2 regions of the Rhizobium sp. BK176 genome follow, and region 1 is predicted to be linked to the other one. Evidence: riboswitches for the same ligand, from Rfam matches in the RefSeq annotation. Region 1 holds a riboswitch; the other holds the start of a gene.
The links. Region 1 has a riboswitch for thiamine pyrophosphate ahead of thiB (thiamine ABC transporter substrate binding subunit). Riboswitches for the same ligand answer to the same signal wherever they lie in the genome.

Region 1 (5,157 bases):
TTTTAGCAAGCCTAACGTGCTTTTGAGTTTCCTCGGTCGCCTCAAATTATGGCGAAAGTGCCGTTGCAACCGCCAGATTCGTTAACTGCGGAGAAATTGCGTCAATCCGGGATGATCCTGGCGGCCAATAAATTCATCGATTGGGGCGGCTACCGCGATCCTGCCGTTCTCGATGAAAAGACCAAAGTCTGCGATGCGTTTGACCTCGTCCGGATCGTGCGACACCACGACGACGGTATTGCTCGTCTCGCGATGCATGTCGAGCAGCAGCGCCGCCATTCCATTTCGCAAGCCGGGGTCAAGCGCTGCAAAAGGTTCGTCCAGCAGGAGCACCGGCCGGTTGCGAACTAGCGCACGTGCAAAGGCCACCCGCTGCCGTTCCCCGCCGGAAAGCGTTCCCGGCATTCGTCGTTCAAACCCGCGGAGCCCGACCTTTTCAAGCGAAGACGTGATCGATTGGCGGTCAGCAGTTGTGAGCTTCATCGACGGGTTGATGCCAAGGCCGATGTTGGTAAGGACATCGAGATGCGCGAACAGATTGTTGTCCTGAAAGACGAGAGAGACGGCCCGCCGGGCCGGGTACTCGCTGGTCACATCCTTCCCCGCGATCAAGATCTGCCCTCGCTCAGCCACATCAAAGCCAGCCAGCAGATTGAGGAAGGTTGACTTGCCAGCACCGGACGCGCCCGTCACAGCAATCACAGCACCGACAGGAAGCCGGCAATCGAAGTGAAACTCCTGCACACCAAATTGGAGACCGACGTCGCGCATCTCGACCGAGAACCGCGGCTCAACCATGGAAAGCCACCTCTCGTCGCGCTGGCCCCATGGTGCCGGCGATTGTGAGCAGCAGGCAGAGGATGCCAAGGATCAGCGCTAGACCATCCGCATCGTTCGTCCGGTAACTCCCCATGCGGCTATAAACGAGCCAAGGCAACGTGACGAAACTGTCCGAGCCGAACAACGCGACGGCGCCAAGATCGCCGAGCGACAGCGCCATCGCAAACGAAAATGCCGTGAGCACTGGTTTAATCAGGGCCGGCATATCGATCAGGCGCAGCCGCATCCAGCCCGAGACACCAAGACTCGCCGCAAGTTTCTGCGTTCGGCGCTTGTGGACGATGAAAGCCGGCTCGAGGACACGCATCACAAAGGGCAGGGACATCAAAGCGTTGATCGCGACAATCAGCAGCGGAGCCACGGCGCTGGCGTCACCGAAGCTTCTCAGCGCTAGAAACCAGCCCGTCGCCAGGACGATCGGCGGCACGAGCAATACCAACGATGATGCGCCACCCATGGCGGCAAAGAACGCTCCTGCGCCTGAGATCCCTGAACGCCGGAGAAGCGCCGCCCGGCGCGCACCCACCAGCATCATCGAGACAAGTAAGGCGATAGTGGCCGCAGAGATCGAGATGGCAAGACTGGTCGCAGCCGACTGCCAGAAAATGGGTTCACCGAGCAGCCTCATGAGATTGGACCGAAGGCCAGCCAGAAGCACCGACATCAGAGGTAAACCAAGGAACAGAGCGGCGAACAGCAGGATGCTTCCATCCACGAGCCGCGCTCCCAACAGCCTACCATCCGGGCGCCTGATCGCCTTTCCGACAGTCATCCCTTCATCCCCGTACGCAGGAAGACATGACAGCGCCCCAAGGACGACCGATGTAAGGGCGATCTGCAGCAGGGAAAGCGTGACGGCCCGGCCCGGATCAAAATCAAAACGCAGCGACTGATATATGGCAACCTCGACGGTCGTTGCGGCCGGCCCGCCACCCAGTGTCAGCACCAGCGTGAAGCTCGTGGCGCAGAGCATGAAGATCAGGCCGGCGATCCCAGGAATGACCGAGCGCAGAACCGGCCATTCGATGAAACGGAAAATCGAACCGGGCCGCATGCCGAGACCACTCGCCATCAGCCAGTATTCCGCCGGCACCCGCTCCAATGCCGCCAGCATCAGGCGGCAAGCCAGCGGCATGTTGAAGAAGACATGCGCCAACAGGATCCCGGAAAGCCCGTAGATGCTGATCGGTTCCGCCATGCCGAGCTTGAGCAGCAGCGCGTTCGTAAGGCCCTGCCGCCCCCAGATGCCGATCAACCCCAGCGCCCCGATTAGGACAGGAAGCCCCATCGGCACGGCCATCAGTCGAATGATCCAGATGCGACCGGGGAAATGCTGCTGACGCGCCAGGGCCTGCGCGACCGGAATGGCACAAGCGATCGAGAGCAGCGTCGAGAGCAAGGCCTGCAACAAGGTGAAACGCAGGACCTGCAGGATGTAGGGTTCAAGCACCGCCGTCAGAATGGAGGAAACATCGCTCGAAAGGAGCAAGACGAAGACTGCAAAGCCGACGAAAAGGGCAATGCCGGCGAGACTAAAAGCCCCACCCAGCACCGCCCGTCGCATCTCAGCCTCGGTCAAAGGCATCAATTCATGCTCATGGCGGCCAGCCACTCATCGACGAAGGCCTTGCGCTTCTCAGCGACTTCATCCGAGCTCATCAGAAAGGTCTTTGATGGATTTACAAGCTTGCCGAACGCATCCGGCAGCGGCTGCGACGTCGCCGAAACCGGCATCATCCAGTTGTTGGTTGGAATCGTATCTTGGAAGCCCGGCGTCACCATGAATTTCAGGAACTCGCGTGCAAGCTCCTTGTCCGGCGCATTCTTCAGCAGGCCCGCCACCTCGATCTGGATGTAGTGGCCCTCTGAAAACGCAGCCGCCTGATAGCGGTCGGTATTTTCGGCGACCATGTGATAGGCAGGCGAGGTCGTGTAGGAGAGCACCATCGGCGCCTCACCCTTGGTGAAGAGCCCATAGGCTTCCGACCAGCCGGGGGTCACCGTCAGCACCCGCTTTTTGAGTTTTGCCCAGGCCTCAGGCGCCTTATCGCCGTAGACCGACTTCACCCACAGCAAGAGGCCTAGCCCAGGCGTCGAGGTGCGCGGATCCTCAATAACGATCTTTTGCGAAAGATCGCCTTCGACCAGGTCCTTCATGCTTTTCGGAGGATTTTTGATCGTCTGCGTGTCGTAGATGACGGCGAAGTGGCCATAATCATAAGGCACAAATACCTCATCCTTGTAGTTTCCCGGCACCTTGAGCGCACTGACGTCGACACCGCTCGCATCGAAGAGGCCGGTTGCCTTCGCTTCCGTGGTCAGGTTCGTATCCAGACCGAGCACGACATCCGCCTTCGTCGCAGCGCCCTCAAGTTTCAGACGCGATAACAACGCCACGCCATCGGCTACGCTCACGAACTTGACGCTGCAGCCGCAGGTCTTCTCGAATGCTTCCTTGACCTTCGGCCCCGGACCCCATTCGGATGTGAAGCTCTCATAGGTGTAGACGGTGAGCGTCTTGTCTGCCGCCTGTGCGCCTTGGCCGGCCAAGCCGATGGTCGCGACAAAGATCGTGGCAAGCAACGAACGGCTCGTGAACTTGAATTTGAACATGGCACCTCTCCTCTGGTTTGCTTGGAGGGGAAAAGGGCGGTGCCAGATGTCACGCGTCTAATCCCTCCGCCGGTGTTAGCCGGATCAGGTTCCGCGGGTTGGCTTTGAGCCTCTCAGCCGCGCGCCTCATGGCACGGGGCACCCCGTTAGAGCGTTTGAGATGTATCGCCACGCTTGGCGTCTTGCAAGGGGCGGCCTTGCGGCCGCCATCGGCGTTTTACTCCGCGGCTTCGGCGTTGGCGGTCGGCCGCACCTCAACGACACGAGGCAACTGTGTTGGTTTCAGCATCAAGGCAGCGCAAAGGCCAATCAGAGCGATTACGCAGGATGCCATGAAAAGCGGCATGAACGCACTGCCATAGGCTTCGGCAACGGCTTGACGCGCCTGCTCCGGCAAAGCTGCCAGCATCTTTGGAGTGAGTTGCTCGATGTCGGCTACTCCCGGAATGGAAACGCCCGTTTTGCCGAGTTGCGAGCCGACGATCGCGCCGTAGATGGAGATGGCGATCGATGCTCCGCCCATACGCGACAGCGTCACCGATCCTGTTGCGGCGCCGACGTCGCGCGCCGGGGCAGCATTCTGGACGCCGATGACCGGAACCTGTTGTGCAAGACCGACACCGAAGCCGTGGAGGGCCATCACCGCCCCGATCAACAGGACCGGTGTTCCGACATGAACCCGCGTCAGCAGCACAAACGCAATGGCGCTGCAAGTCAGGCTTGCGATGGCGAACGGCTTGTAGCGACCAGTGATGGAGATGATGCGGCCTGCCGAGAGTGACCCGCAAACGATGCCGCCGGTCAGAAGAATAAAGAACGCTCCAGCCGCCGACGGCGAAAGACCGGTCGTCGTTTGTAGGAACAACGCGAAATAATTGACCATCCCAATTCCAATCGCGCCGCTCATGATCGACATGATGAGCAACAGGCTGAACGTCGAATTGTGAAATAGAGACAGGGGAACAATCGGCTCTGCAGCGCGGCGCTCGACGAAAATCCAACCGATGGCCGCAGCTACGCCGAGCGTCATGATGGCCAGGTTTTGCGGAGCAAACAGCGAGCCGAAGACCTGAGCGCCGTCGGCGGCCAGAACGATGCTTGCCGTCGTCAAGGCGAGCAGCAGGGCGCCAGCGTAATCGATCTTCGGGCGGCGGTTTGGTTTCCGGTAAGGTAGCATCAAAGCCAGGCCGACAAGGACGACGAAACCGATCGGAACGTTGACAAGGAAGATCGAGCGCCAGCCGAAGAGATCGCTCATTGCGCCGCCAAGGACAGGCCCGATGGCGCCCGATGCCATCAGCACGAGGCTGGAATAGCTCTGGTACCGCGCCCGTTCCCGCGGCTCGAACAGGTCCGCGTTGACGGCAAAGATCGACACCATGATACCGCCGCCGCCAAGTCCCTGCAGCACGCGGGCAGCAATCAGCGTATTCATCGATACAGCCAGTCCGCAGACGGCAGAGCCGACGGTGAAGATCATGATCGCGGCCATCATCACATATTTGCGGCCGAAGAGATCGCCGAGCTTGCCGTAGAGAGGCATCACGGCGCTTACGGCGAGAAGATAGGCTGAGCCGACCCAACTGAACCGCTCGAGGTGGCCGAACTCGCCAACGATCGTCGGCAGAGCCGTTGCGACGATCTGATTGTCGAGCGTCGCCATGAACATCGCGGCCATCAGGAAAAGGAAGAGAATGAACCGCC
Region 2 (5,157 bases), on a different contig from region 1:
CTTTGACAACGATCAAAAAGCCGCCGAGAAGAACCGCATCGAGACCTTGAAAAAGCTGGCGAAGTCAGATCAGCTTGTCTTTGCACCACACTTACCATTTCCAGGTGTCGGCCACATCCAGGCCGACGGCGACCACTTCAAGTGGGTGCCGGGTGTCCCGGAAATGAAATAGCAACAAAAGACGCGGCAGCATGTCTTCCGGACTGCCGTGCTGATGGACGCGTGCGGTACGCATGGTTCCCTTCAACGAGACTGAGGGCGGATCGCCGTTGCGCGGTGGCATTCACAGTTGAGACAGAGCCGTCGAGGACGTCGCGGACACCCCGCCTCGGCGAAAAAATACGCTGCGAAATTCGTGGACGTGACAGTGATGCCGCTTGGGAGAAACGCACCCTTTGCAGTGATTTGGATCTCGTGGACGTGGGTTGCGCCCACTTCGACGATCTGACGGCAGGGCCGAAGGGCAGCCTTGGATGCGCCATATTCCTAACGAAAGTTGTGGGTGCGGAGCGCAGTGATACTCAGGGATCGTCACAACCGGCGCCAGACAAAGGCATGCCATTCCGAAGCATGGGCGTCAGATGTGCCGGGACCTCATTGAAGTCGAATCGTGCGGACTGGTCCGGCGGAAGATGGAGCTATATAGCGTTACTCGGCGTATTTAGTGATCCCCAACTAGGACGGCCACCTTCACGGAATGCGTCCTGCGCGTCGATCTCGCGTTCGGCGAGAAGAGTATATCGCTTCAGGCCGTGTCCCTGCGCAAAGGTGCACGAGTCGCACCTCTTGTCGCCAGTCTTTCGATTTGAAAAGCTTCGAACAACAGAGAGTCTTTTGCACGGTGAGAGGTCGCCGAAACATGGCGTTTTGCGACAGTAGCCCAAAGCCACTTCCTGGAAGGAACTATTGATCCACTCGACGTTAACGCCTTGGTGTCTTTCGCCTTCACGTCCGGACAGCGCGCTTCCCTGGAGGAGTATTGAATCCAGCGCGTGCGCGATGCCATGGTATCATGCTCGCCCCTGGAGGCATCATGAGGGCGACTGACGAAACTCACACTGTGCGAGCCCGTGCAACCGCTTCCTTGCGGTGATATTCGCCGCCAACTTGTATGGCCTGCAACGCTCGTGGTCTAGGCCGATGCGTCAGATTTGGGTTTGCGTCCACGTCTTGCCGCGCCCGGTTGCGGGGCGGTTGTTGCTTTCGTCTTCGAGGCTGGTTTCGCACGGGAAACGATTGTCTTCGTTGTAGCAGAGCTTGCTGTCGCAGCGGGCTTGGACGGTTTGTCCATTGACTTGGCACCCGCCGACTTGGCTGCATTCAGGAACCCGACCCGCCGAAGCCGGTTCTGTTCGAGCGCCTGCTGGAAGCCAACGTCGTTCTCTGCGTGATAGGCAAGGTCATCGAGAAACTCGGCTACATCCGATGTCGATGAGACGACGACATAGCTCAGGCCGTGGCCTGCATCGACGGAGTCTCGACCGACCGTAACGCCGAACCCGCCCGGTACCTTCTGAAACCACGTTGAACGCCACTTGCTAAAGCCAGATGTGTCGCGCTCGTATTCCTCTAGATAGGCCTTCTGCTCAGCCACTCGTCCGCGAAATACGTCAACGATGTTTTTGGCACCTGGAGTCGGCTTGGTTGCCTTCTTGGTAGACCACTTTTCAAGGAAATTAGCCATTGATTGCATCTCCACTCATGTTGAGGCATCAGAATGAGAAGACTGTCTTTCAATAATCGTTGAATCTATGCAGTTCTGTTAGAAGTCAATGCATTCAGTTGCGCAGACTGCATAGGGGCGATCTCGATATACACCAACTCTTCCTTCCCGCAGTTGCCGAACACGCGGTGGCAGCTCCGACAGGTCGATATCTGCGAGCTTGGTGCTGGCATGTCTGCTTCGGTGAGACTTTGAGACAGTCCGCGGTGGAGTGCCCGACGCATCCGTTTACGGGCAGTCTCTCGTGTTCGTTTCGCCATGTGCATTTAGGGGATGACAGGCGCTCTCTTCTCTGCGAGAAGCTTGGCGTGAGAGACAGGGGCGCCACCGTCTGGTTGGCTGAGACGTACCCTTTGAACCTGAACCGGATAATGCCGGCGGAGGGAGTCGCTCGGGATCCTTCGCTTAATGCATTGGTCTCAGCGCCTTCCTTCCCCGATCGAAAGGCGAACCATGCTGTTTCAAATCCCACCTGGGACATTGCTGAACGAGCTGCGAGAGCATGTTCCACTTGTCCATTGCATCACCAATTACGTTGCCATGAACATTGCTGCCAACGTCCTTCTGGCAGTCGGGGCCTCTCCTGCCATGGTGCATGCAGAGGAGGAGACCGCCGAGTTTGCCAAGATTGCCGGGGCACTAACGATCAACATAGGTACGCTATCATCCGGGTGGCTGCGTGGCATGGAGGCAGCTGCGATTGCCGCGAGGCAATCTGGCAAGCCATGGGTTCTCGACCCCGTCGCCCATTACGCAACGTCGTTCCGCCGTGCTGCTGCCGACCGACTCATCGAGCTCGGTCCCACCATCGTCCGCGGCAATGCCTCCGAAATCATCGCTCTTGCCGGGGGTGCTTACCGAGGCAAGGGCGTCGACAGCGGGGACGGCGTCGAACACGCTGAGTATTCTGCCCGGCTGCTTGCCGACAGGCACGGTGCGATCGTCGCGGTAACGGGCGCCGTAGACTTCATCACTGACGGGAAGCGCGCGGTTCGCATCGAAGGTGGCTCGGAATTGATGCCGCAGGTGACAGCACTGGGTTGCTCATTGACCTGCCTTGTCGGGGCATTTGCGGCTGCGCGACCCGACGTGCCGTTCGATGCGACGGTTGCGGCCCTTGCCACTTTCGCTGTTGCCGGTGAACTGGCGGCCAGCAGGTCTCAGGGCCCGGGCTCTTTTTCCTGGCGGTTCCTGGACGCGCTGGCAACGGTTGATGGGCCTTGTCTTGATCACAGCGCAAAGGTTGCGGGCGCATGAAGAACCTCGATCTTTCTTTCTATCTTGTCCTTGATCCAGACCTTTGCGCTTCCTTCGGGCTCGTGGCGACAGCGCTTGCTGCAGTTGCCGGCGGGGCGACCGTGGTTCAGTTGCGCGACAAGCGAGCTGCCACCGATCAAATCATCGAAACGGGCCGCGCGCTGAAGATGGCCTTGTCGGGCACAGGTGCGCGATTGATCGTCAATGATGACGTCGAGGCTGCGCTCGCGGTCGGTGCAGACGGCGTCCATGTCGGTCAGGACGACATGGATGTCCGCCTGGCACGCGCCCGCATTGGGCCCGACATGGTCCTCGGACTATCCGTGGAAACGCAGGCATTGGCAGAGGCGGTAGATCCAACAATTGTCGACTATGCCGGGATCGGCCCGGTGTTTGCGACCCCGACAAAGGCGGACCACAAGCAGCCAATTGGCTTTCATGGCCTTGCCTGCCTGATAACGTGTTGTCCCGTTCCATCCGTCGCGATTGGGGGACTGAAGGCTGGCCATGTGCGTGAGGTGTTTGCGGCGGGAGCCAAGGGTATTGCTGTCGTCTCCGCAATCTGCGGATCTGCGGATCCTGAGGCCGCCAGCCGTCGGATATCCTCGAACATCAGAAGCATAAGGTAAATCAATGATCCGCAACATACTCACCATCGCCGGCTCAGATCCCTCGGGAGGCGCGGGAATCCAAGCCGATCTCAAGACATTCTCTGCATGCGGTGTCTATGGGATGGCGGTGTTGACCGCGCTGACAGCGCAGAACACCCAGGGTGTCTCCGGCGTACATCTCGTCCCCGCTGCATTCGTTGCGGATCAGATCAGAGCTGTGTTCGCGGATGTGCGTGTCGACGCTATCAAGATTGGCATGATTGCCAACGCGGAAATTGCCACCGCCATAGTCGATGTGATTGTGGAGCATGAGGAGGTGCCGATCGTTCTTGATCCGGTCATGGTGGCGAAGGGTGGAGCCGCCCTCCTCGACCTGTCTGCTGTTGACGTCATAACGCGACGCCTGTTGCCGCTCGCCTCACTGCTGACGCCCAACCTGCCAGAGGCTGCCGCACTGCTTGGTGAAGACGTGGCTCAGTCACGGGAGGAAATGGCGGATCACGCAAGACGCCTCAGGGCAATGGGCCCGCAAGCAGTCCTCGTCAAGGGCGGTCATCTTTCTGGCGGTGAAAGCCCGGATGTCCTGGCGTCGGACGCGGGACTGGATTGGTTCGAAGCAAGCCGGATTGCGACCGCGAATACCCATGGCACCGGTTGCACGCTCTCGAGCGCGCTGGCTGCAGAGCTCGCAAAGGGTGCGACGCTTCCCAACGCGGTTGCCAATGCAAAGGGTTACCTTGCGCGTGCTATCGAGCATTCCGGATCGTTAAGCGTAGGCTCGGGGCATGGTCCGGTCCTGCATTTCCATCAGTTCTGGCCTCTGCTTGAGAGCCGTTGAGACGCTGGCGATTGACATGTGGCGGGGCGTCAGGATTTGACCGCTCCCGCTGTCAGCCCTGCAATGATATGCTTCTGGGCCAGGAAGAATACGACGATGGTCGGCATGATCGTCAGCGTGATGAAGGCGAGTACAAGCTGCCACGCAGTGCCAAACTCGCCGCGATAGACCATGATCCCCAGGGGCCATGGATACATCGTCTCGGAATTCAGCATGATCAATGGCAGAATGTAGCTGTTCCAGCTACCGACGAAGGAGATGATACTAACGGTCGCGATGATCGGCCGCGATAGGGGCAGAGAGATGTGCCAGAAGAAGCGGATGTATCCGCAGCCATCGACGATAGCCGCCTGAAATAATTCTTCCGGAAGGTTACGAAAATAGTTCCGGAACAAGAGAATGCTCATGCCGAGCCCAAAAGAGACCTGCGGTAAGACCACGCCCCAGTAGGAATTCAACAGCCCCAGGTCACGGATTCGTATAAACAAAGGGAGGATTGCGGTCGCTGCCGGAAACATCAAGCCGATCAGGAAGTAGTTGAGCAAGAAGCCGGCACCGAAAAACTTCACATGTGCGAAGGTGAAAGCGGCCATCGCAGAGACTGAAACGGTCAGGCAAACTGTCAACGTCGCGATGATCAGAGAATTCATCATCTGCCGCCAGTAGCGGTCTCCGAAGAGAATGTCGGTGTAGTTCTCCGGATGCCATGTGGCAGGCAACCCGAAAGG

Region 2: linked by a shared signal. The riboswitch ahead of thiM (hydroxyethylthiazole kinase) and the one ahead of thiB (thiamine ABC transporter substrate binding subunit) in region 1 are both predicted to bind thiamine pyrophosphate.

What each region holds. Positions count from the first base shown of each region.
Region 1 covers NZ_JANUBV010000003.1:203,903-209,059, reverse strand. The annotation lists gene FHT76_RS13740 (ATP-binding cassette domain-containing protein) at 82-798, opposite strand; gene thiP (thiamine/thiamine pyrophosphate ABC transporter permease ThiP) at 791-2,425, opposite strand; gene thiB (thiamine ABC transporter substrate binding subunit) at 2,425-3,453, opposite strand; TPP riboswitch at 3,498-3,609, opposite strand; gene FHT76_RS13725 (MDR family MFS transporter) at 3,671-5,157, opposite strand, start outside.
Region 2 covers NZ_JANUBV010000017.1:102,306-107,462, reverse strand. The annotation lists gene FHT76_RS32150 (MBL fold metallo-hydrolase) at 1-172, shown strand, start outside; gene FHT76_RS32145 (hypothetical protein) at 1,133-1,684, opposite strand; TPP riboswitch at 2,031-2,126, shown strand; gene thiM (hydroxyethylthiazole kinase) at 2,177-2,980, shown strand; gene thiE (thiamine phosphate synthase) at 2,977-3,609, shown strand; gene thiD (bifunctional hydroxymethylpyrimidine kinase/phosphomethylpyrimidine kinase) at 3,614-4,429, shown strand; gene FHT76_RS32125 (carbohydrate ABC transporter permease) at 4,459-5,157, opposite strand, start outside.